4 regions of the Pseudomonas sp. GW821-FHT01A09 genome follow, and region 4 is predicted to be linked to each of the others. Evidence: predicted binding sites of a transcription regulator. Region 4 holds the regulator's gene; each other region holds the start of a gene.

Region 1 (2,199 bases), on a different contig from region 4:
GTGGCGCGGTATCTGCAGGACGGGCGGCTGGTGCGGGTGCTGGAGGACTGGTGCCCGCCGGTGCCGGGGCTGTTCTTGTATTACCCGGGGCATCGGCATGTGCCGAGTGGGTTGCGGGCGTTTATCGAGGTGGTGCGGGAGTTTGCTTGAGGGAGAACACTGCTCGTCAGGCGTAGCTGCTGCCCACATCAAATGCAGAAACACCATACGGCGCCATTCTCGATGGCTTAGTATCCGTCGCTCTCCTGCGCAAGGGCAGCAACCATGACGTCCGATACCAAGCCTGATTGCAAAGCCGAGGCGCTGGCCAAGCTGGCACGCCTGCAAAAATCACCAAACTACAAAAGCTTCTTTGAACCAGGCGCGGTTGAAGCCTTCGCTGACGTTAAATTCTCGGCATTTGCAGGCACGCCCGTGCGCAGGTGAGCGTGCAGTTGGATGATGCCGAGGCATTGGCTCCAGTGACGGATATGGATCGCATGTTATTCAGGGCTGCGCAAGACGCCGGGACTCTGCTAAAACCAGGAGACGTCCCACCACAACGAGCCCGACCATGAACAAAGACCTTTCCCCCACCGAAGGCAGCTGTCACTGCGGCACCGTGCGTTTCACCGTCAAGCTCAGCAACGGCCTGCACACGCTGCGCCGCTGCAACTGCTCGTTCTGCAGAATGCGCGGGGCCGTGGTGGTGAGTGCGCACCTGGAAGATATCCATATCACCGCCGGGGCCGAGGCGTTGACCTTATATGAATTCAACACCAAGACCGCCAAGCACTATTTCTGCTCCAAGTGTGGCATCTACACCCATCACCAGCGCCGTTCGAATCCGCAGCAATACGGGGTGAATGTGGCTTGCCTGGGGATCAGCCCGTTCGATTTCGACGAGGTACCAGTGTTCGATGGCATGGCGCATCCCGCGGATGGCAAGAGCTCGGGAGTGCTGGGGATGCTGAGATTTGTGCCAAGAGAATGATAGGTCGATCATCCACCTGCACCTCAAAATAGTGGCACTAAGCCATGCAATAGACAGGTGACGCCGCCTTCGTCTGTCGGATTCAGGAGACAAATTCATCTAGATAACTAAAGGTGAAGCGATTCATGTCGATAGGGTGTCATTGCCTTCTTCCCTCTCGACTGGTCATGGACATGAATCTGAGAAGTCTCAATATCGCCCCTCGCTCGCTCCTCTGCTTCGGATTTTTCGCCGTGTTGATCACGGCGCTCGGGCTTTTTTCCTTGCAACAGGCCGCGGGTTTGAAAGATGCGCGCGATACCCTGCAGGACAACGTGTTGCCGACCATTCAGGCCATTGCGCAGATCAAGAGCGACTTGTTGACCATCCGTTTGGGCAACACCAACTTGCGCGCCGCTCAGGATGATGCCAGCGCCGCTGCAGGGCAGAAGCGCGTCGACCAGGGCCGCAGCGACCTGCAAGCCGACATTCATAAACTCAAACCGCTCTTGGTCAACGAACGTGGCTTGCAGGCCTACGCCAGTATGGAAAGCCATCTCACCGCTTACCTGGAGGTGCATTCGCGCTTTCTAGAGGCGGTGAAGCAAAAACGTGACGATGTCGCCAACAGCATGGCGGCGCCCACGGGCGAGCAGACCATGGCTGCCGATGCGTTGGCCAAGGACATCGTTGAGATATCTCGTCTGGCCGACCTAAAATCCGCCGAATCCGACGCCCGCGCGGACGACAGCTACGCGCAAACGCGCAATGTCACCATCGCCGCGATCATCGTTGCCCTGGCCGCGACCTTAGGCCTGGCCGCGCTGTTCACCCGCAGCCTGGTGGCGCCGATCGCCAAGGCCCTGGCCGTGGCCGAGCAGATTGCGGACAACGACCTCAGCAAGCCGATCGATGTAGAAGGCCGTGATGAGCCGGGCCGCCTGCTGGTGGCGCTGTCGGTGATGCAGCAGAACTTGCGCCGCACCCTGGGCGAACTGGGGGACTCGTCGAATCAACTGGCGTCCACCTCGGAAGAGATGACCGCCGTGACCGAGGATTCCTTGCGCGGTGTGCAGCGCCAGAACGACGAGATCAATCAGGCCGCGACCGCCATCAATCAGATGAGCGCCGCGGTGGAAGAAGTGGCGCGCAACGCGGCAGCGGCTTCGACGGCAGCGCGGGACTCCAGCCAGTCAGCGGAAAACGGCCGTCAGCGTGTAGGTGAAACCGTCAGCGTGATCAACGAG
Region 2 (2,199 bases), on a different contig from region 4:
AGCCCACGTGTGCTGTCTTCCGTCACTGCTGTCAGCTCTTCAGCGGCTGAGGCCAGCTGGTTGGACGCATCGGCAATCTGCTGCACCGTGGTCTTGAGGTTGCCTTGCATACCGGACAGCGCCGTCAGCAATTGCCCTGTTTCATCCTTGCTCGTCGAGTGGATAGGGTGGGTCAGGTCACCTTGGGCGATGAAGCTGGCGCTCGTGACGGATCGATAAAGTGGCCGGGTGATCATCCTCGTAACCAGCAATCCCAGACCCAGTGCACAGGCGGCGGCGATGATGGCGCCTATGCTCAGCGCCCAGGTCACTTGCCCGTTGGTATCCGCGCCGTTGCGAGCGACTTCACCTGCCTGGCGAGCATTGGAGTCGATCATGATTTTCAGTTCGCCGATCGTCTTGCGATACAGCGGGATTGCGCTGGTGTCCGCCAGCTTCCCGGCCTGCTCGGCGTCACCGGCTTTCAGCAGGGTGAAGACGCCCTCGGCAGCGGCGATATAGGCTGGCCAATCCCGCTCGAAGTCATTGCCTGCTGCGCGCTCGTCATCCTCGAGGGGCGTGGCCCTATAGATTTTGAAGTCTTTTTCAGCATCGGACTGATTACCCCGAAATGAGGTGATGGTCGCATCCAGTTCATCGGATGTAGCGTTGCGCAAAACCAGACCAATAGCCTTGAACATATCGCGGTTGGTGGCAATGACGTTGGCTTTCACCGAGTCCGTTTTCTGGATCGAGACCAAGTTGTTGCTGACCGTGCCGTCCAGCAGCACGTAAATTCGCTGACTGCCTAATTGGCCCAGCACTGCGACTGCAATGGTGATGACTGCACATAACCCAAACGCTGAAAGGAGCTTGGATTTCAGCTTCATATCATTAAATAGAGACATTCAGGAGCACTCATGGGCGAGGAATCGGATTGGCCGACTCAGTGCTGCGTCTTGTCAGGCCTAGTATCCTTATCGACTGCAAGCAGCAAAGCTTGATGCCCATGCCCTCAGAAGGGCGTGTCGTGCTACACCCATGATCGGCTCACGTACTCGCAGTAGATGGCAATGCTGATCGGCGTGCTCGATCATGAGGTAGGGCTCTGTCCAGCCACGCGTTGGCTGGACGATGAGACCGGAAAGCTGAGGTCGCTATCTGGAATCCGTGAGTTCGCAAGGATGCTGAACAGTCTTCTGAGCGCGGCTATCGGCCAGATTCTTTTTCAAGCCGCGCATATTCATCAGCGCCAATACGATCTCCAGCGTGATCAAGCCATAGGCATCGTGGCTGGCGCCCCATACGACCCACAGTGCATTGCCTGCCGTGAAGCACCAGAACGCGATCACTCGTCTTTTCGCTCGAACGGACCCCATGTACCACGCCGCCAGCACCGTGATTGCCATCGCTGGCCATTGGAGAAACTCGATAATAGCCATGCCTTCCATTTCATCTTGAAAAGTCGGTATCCGGACCTGCTGCAATGCCCACGGCTCAGGCCGCAGAGAACTCCGAGCTGCGCCACTTCACTTCCGAAATGCCCAGTCGTTCGGCTGCGGGCCTCGTGGTCTTTTTCGTCTTGTCTCGATTGCTGCGAGGTATGTGGCCAAATCCTGCATCGCAGCTTGCCCAATGCCAAGCCTCTGCGTTGTCCATTTTGTCAGCACGGATCACGAAGCTTTTGGCTTCGCCATGGATGACGTAGTCGATGATGTATAGGTGGCTGCTCATCTGTAGATCCCTCAAAAGCGTGACTGAGTTAACAGATTTTTGCCGGTGAAAAAAATTCCGTTCGGTTTAGGCTTCTGGTGACGATTGGCAGCAGTCCTGATCCGTATGAGCGCTCAGGGCATTCGGCCCTGAGCAAATACGGCGTGCTACGGCCGACGCTTTTTGCGCAGCAGAGCTCCCGCGCAGCCGCCCATGAGCGCTGCTGCCGCCAGCCCGAGCAACAGCCGATGGCCGGGCTTGGTCTTGCGCCATCCGCCTTCCACGCTTCGGATGAAATCCGTAGGTGCAAACAGATTGCCCGATGACCGGGACGCCCTGGCGCTGCGCTGTATTCCACGTCGAGTGAGCCATCCGGACAAATAGCTGAATCCCGGCAGCAGAAAGTGCGCCAATCGAGCGGCCCGGGCGGCGGCTCCTACGGTAGTGCTGGCGCGTGGTTTGATCGCGCACGCTACCATTGCTTTTGCTACCAGGTGAGGGTCATAC
Region 3 (2,199 bases), on a different contig from region 4:
TTTTTCGTTGCCGGTGGCAGCCGCGCGTGTGGTGTCCTTGGCCGCTTCGGAGGTGGAGTTGGCGTTGCGCGCAACCTCTTCGACGGCGGCACTCATTTGGTTGACCGCGGTGGCGGCCTGCTCGATCTCACTGTTCTGCTGCTCTAGGGCGCGGCTGGCGCTCTCGGTGATGGACGTCATCTCAACCGCAGCGGAACTGAGCTGCGCGGAGGCACTAGAGATCTGCCCGATGGTGCTGCGCAGGTTTCCTTGCATGGTATTGAGCGAGCGCATCAGCCGCGCCGATTCGTCATTCCCCTTGACCTCCAGGACAAGACGCAGGTCGCCGTCGGCGATTTCCTCGGCCATCTTCAGCGAGGCGCTCATCGGCTGAACAATGCTGCGGGTCAGCAAGGTGGCGAGCACCAACGTCAGCACCAGCGCGGCGAGTACCACCCCGTCGACGATGGTGATGCTGTGCGCATACACCTCAGTGGCGGTAACGCCTGCGGCAGCGGCGCCGTCGGTATTGTGCTGGCGCAACTCATTGAGTTTGGCCTGATAAGCTCCGGCACGGTCGCGTTGCTCAGTGTTGGCGAAGGTTACGGCCTGGTCATGCTGGGTGGACTCAAGGTCAACGATGCGTTGCAGGCCGTCGAGGTAGGTCTTCATTAGTGCGGCCGCGGCCTCGAATTTGGCCCCTTCTTCAGGGTCGGAAACAAGGTTCTTGCGGTAGAAATCGGTGCGGTCGTTGAGTATGCGCTTGGCGTCCTCAAGGTGCTGCACGGCGACCGCCTGCTCTTGGGGATTCGAAGTTGCCAGTAGACGGATGCTCTCCAGGCGAGCGCCGAGCAGCGCGATCTGGATGTCGTCAGCGGTCTGTACGCTGGTCAGCCAGTTCTTTTCGATGTCTTGTTCGGTAGCACGCAGCTTCCCTAACTGCACGTAGGCGAAGCCGCCGAGTGCAACGACCAGGAGCGTGATCAAGCCGAAGCATAAGGCCGCGCGAGGCGCGATATTTAGAGAACGTAGGTTCACAGGGCAATTCCGAAGGAGGAAACGTAGAATTTCTGAGTTATGTACGCAGGCCATCGGCAATAAGAGACATAAATTTAGAAAAAAAATCGTTTGCTGCGTACTGTTGCTTTCTAGTATTTCCTGGACTTCATACAGCCAAATTGCGATGGCCTGCCGTCGACCGCTGCGTCTGGATCATTGGTCCATCCCTCCTACTCCGCTAGATTTGGGCGCTCAGCTTGGCTGACCTCCGTTTCAGGGGTCCAGATCGATGGTTGAGTGCCGACGATCACAGAGATGATCCAGTGCACCCCTTGAAGCTCTGTACGCATTGCAGCTCGCCGAGCTGTTACGGTCGCACCGTCACATCGATGGATGGTAGGCTTTTCGCGGGAATTTCTTGATACATCAGTAAGTCCTATAAATATCACTCTGCGAAGAATCAGCTATGGACTCAATATTGGTTGTCGAGGACGAAAAAATCATTCTTGAGTTAATCGCTGAAATCTTGGAAACGCGTGGCTACAAGGTTCAGGCCTTCCTGAACGCGGACACCGCATGGGAATCCATCAGGGGCCGCGACTACCCTCCCCGCCTCCTGATCACTGACTTGCGTATGCCTGGCGAAATCGACGGTGCCGAGTTGGTGAAGCTTGTTCATGAAATTCAACCCCAGACCCCCATCCTGGTCGCATCGGGCTACCACAGTCATTCTGGGCTGCTAAATGACCCCAACGTCTCCTGGCTGCCCAAGCCTTTTGATATCGAGAAACTGCAGACTATTTGCCAAAAACTGGCACCACTTCCGTAAAATTCACAGCACTATCGTGCTCACAACAACCTTTATGATCATTGGCCGGAGCAGCAATGCCGAATCACCCAACACGTGTAGACGACAGCTCCACCGGCGATATTAGCGGCTCGGATCACAATATCTTTTTTGCCGCCGTCGAAACCACCCGAATGCCAATGATCGTTACGGATCCCAAGCGGCCCGATAACCCCATCATTTTTGCCAACAATGCCTTTATTGACATGACGGGCTACAGTCGCGAGGAGATCGTAGGGTCCAATTGCAGATTCTTGCAAGGGCCCGAAACTGATCCTAGTGCGGTACGCGAGGTGCGCGAGGCCATTGAGGCAAGGACCGAAGTAGCCGTCGAGCTTGTCAATTACAAAAAAGACGGATCGAGCTTCTGGAAC
Region 4 (2,199 bases):
AAGTGACAAGGTAAAGAACGAACATGGGTAGCATGCATCCCGTACAGGTGATCGCCGTAACCGGCGGTAAAGGTGGCGTCGGCAAGACCAACGTGTCAGTGAACCTTTCACTGGCGCTGGCGGAACTTGGCCGCAGAGTCATGTTGATGGACGCCGACCTCGGTCTGGCCAACGTCGACGTGTTGCTCGGCCTGACGCCTAAACGCACCCTGGCTGACGTCATTGAAGGGCGCTGCGAGCTGCGTGACGTGCTCCTGCAGGGGCCCGGCGGGATCCGTATCGTGCCGGCCGCCTCCGGGACCCAGAGCATGGTGCACCTGACGCCCGCCCAGCATGCCGGCTTGATCCAGGCCTTCAGCGACATCGGCGACAACCTCGATGTGCTGGTGATCGATACCGCCGCCGGCATCGGCGACTCGGTGGTCAGCTTCGTGCGCGCAGCCCAGGAAGTGCTGCTGGTGGTGTGCGACGAGCCGACCTCGATCACCGACGCCTACGCGCTGATCAAGCTGCTCAACCGCGACTACGGCATGAACCGCTTCCGGGTCCTGGCCAACATGGCCCAGAGCCCGCAGGAAGGCCGCAATCTGTTCGCCAAGCTGACCAAGGTGACCGACCGCTTCCTCGACGTGGCCCTGCAGTACGTGGGCGCCGTGCCGTACGACGAATCGGTGCGCAAGGCTGTGCAGAAACAACGTGCCGTCTACGAGGCCTTCCCGCGCTCCAAATGCGCGCTGGCCTTCAAGGCGATCGCCCAAAAGGTCGACACCTGGCCGTTGCCCGCCAATCCACGCGGGCACCTGGAGTTCTTCGTCGAACGTTTGGTTCAGCAAACCAGTGCGGGACCTGTCTCATGAGCGCAAGCGGATATCGGATGTACAACAAGGCCTCGCGCGAGTCTCAGCAGTATCAGCTGATCGAGACCTACGCACCGCTGGTCAAGCGTATTGCCTACCACCTGCTGGCGCGTCTGCCGGCCAGTGTGCAGGTCGAGGACCTGATCCAGGCCGGGATGATCGGCCTGCTCGAAGTCTCGACCAAATACGACTCCAGCAAGGGCGCCAGTTTCGAGACCTACGCCGGTATCCGCATCCGTGGCGCCATGCTCGACGAGGTGCGCAAAGGTGACTGGGCACCGCGTTCGGTGCATCGCAATACCCGCATGGTCAGTGATGCCATTCGCGCTATCGAAGCAAAAACTGGCCGCGACGCTAAAGATCACGAGGTTGCGGCCGAACTCCAGATGAGTCTGGATGATTATTACGGGATTCTGAACGATACCTTGGGCAGTCGCCTGTTCAGCTTCGACGACCTGCTGCAGGACGGTGAGCATGAAGGGCTGCACGAGGAGGGCGCCAGCGGTAGCCCCGAGCCATCGCGCGGCCTGGAAGACGAGCGCTTCCAGGCGGCCTTGGCCGATGCCATCGCCAACCTGCCTGAACGGGAAAAACTGGTGCTGTCGCTGTACTACGACGAGGAACTGAACCTCAAGGAGATCGGCGAAGTGCTGGGGGTCAGCGAATCGCGGGTCAGCCAGTTGCACAGCCAGTGCGCGGCGCGTCTGCGCAGTCGCCTGGGTGAGTGGCGGGCAAGGTAAACAAGCAGTTGGGCCGTAATTGAACAACGCGATACCTGTGGTGAGGGGGCTTGCTCCCGAGAGGCCCGAACTGAAACACCGCGGTGAGTCAGCAATGGCCCCTCGGGAGCAAGCCCCCTCACCACTTGCTACACACATAACTGGTTTTGATTGATCGCGCACCCAGGTGCTGGGTGCGTTAAAGACTGCTTGGAGGTCTACTTGGACAAGAACATGAAAATCCTCATCGTCGACGACTTTTCGACGATGCGGCGGATCATCAAGAACCTGCTGCGCGACCTGGGGTTCACCAATACCTCGGAAGCCGACGACGGCGTTACCGCGTTGCCGATGCTGCAAAGCGGCGCCTTCGACTTCCTGGTGACCGACTGGAACATGCCCGGCATGTCCGGCATCGACCTGCTGCGTCAGGTTCGCGCCGATGACCGTCTCAAAAGCCTCCCAGTATTGATGGTGACGGCCGAAGCAAAGCGTGAACAGATCATCGAAGCTGCCCAGGCCGGCGTGAACGGCTATGTGGTCAAGCCTTTCACTGCGCAAGTGTTGAAAGAAAAAATCGAGAAGATCTTCGAGCGCGTCAACAGCTGAATGACGCCACGGGG

What was found. The regulator FliA, encoded in region 4, starts transcription of late flagellar genes. The targets are predictions, from matches to a motif close to CTAAAGTTTNNNNNNNNNNNGCCGNTAA.
Region 1: AC3WJP_RS15910 (methyl-accepting chemotaxis protein) is a predicted target of FliA. The motif match lies at 1,081-1,108, and genes of this name have one in related genera.
Region 2: AC3WJP_RS05700 (methyl-accepting chemotaxis protein) is a predicted target of FliA. The motif match lies at 957-984, and genes of this name have one in related genera.
Region 3: AC3WJP_RS09370 (methyl-accepting chemotaxis protein) is a predicted target of FliA. The motif match lies at 1,068-1,095, and genes of this name have one in related genera.

What each region holds. Positions count from the first base shown of each region.
Region 1 covers NZ_JBYSWB010000012.1:163,099-165,297, reverse strand. Annotated here, with positions in the region: gene AC3WJP_RS15925 (LysR family transcriptional regulator) at 1-150, shown strand, start outside; gene AC3WJP_RS15920 (hypothetical protein) at 265-426, shown strand; gene AC3WJP_RS15915 (GFA family protein) at 554-973, shown strand; gene AC3WJP_RS15910 (methyl-accepting chemotaxis protein) at 1,147-2,199, shown strand, end outside.
Region 2 covers NZ_JBYSWB010000003.1:274,855-277,053, forward strand. Annotated here, with positions in the region: gene AC3WJP_RS05700 (methyl-accepting chemotaxis protein) at 1-887, opposite strand, end outside; gene AC3WJP_RS05705 (hypothetical protein) at 1,137-1,421, opposite strand; gene AC3WJP_RS05710 (DUF6555 family protein) at 1,477-1,713, opposite strand; gene AC3WJP_RS05715 (SDR family oxidoreductase) at 1,860-2,199, opposite strand, start outside.
Region 3 covers NZ_JBYSWB010000006.1:13,173-15,371, reverse strand. Annotated here, with positions in the region: gene AC3WJP_RS09370 (methyl-accepting chemotaxis protein) at 1-1,017, opposite strand, end outside; gene AC3WJP_RS09365 (response regulator) at 1,445-1,807, shown strand; gene AC3WJP_RS09360 (histidine kinase famiy protein) at 1,864-2,199, shown strand, end outside.
Region 4 covers NZ_JBYSWB010000007.1:80,272-82,470, forward strand. Annotated here, with positions in the region: gene fleN (flagellar synthesis regulator FleN) at 24-857, shown strand; gene fliA (RNA polymerase sigma factor FliA) at 854-1,597, shown strand; gene AC3WJP_RS10745 (chemotaxis response regulator CheY) at 1,811-2,185, shown strand.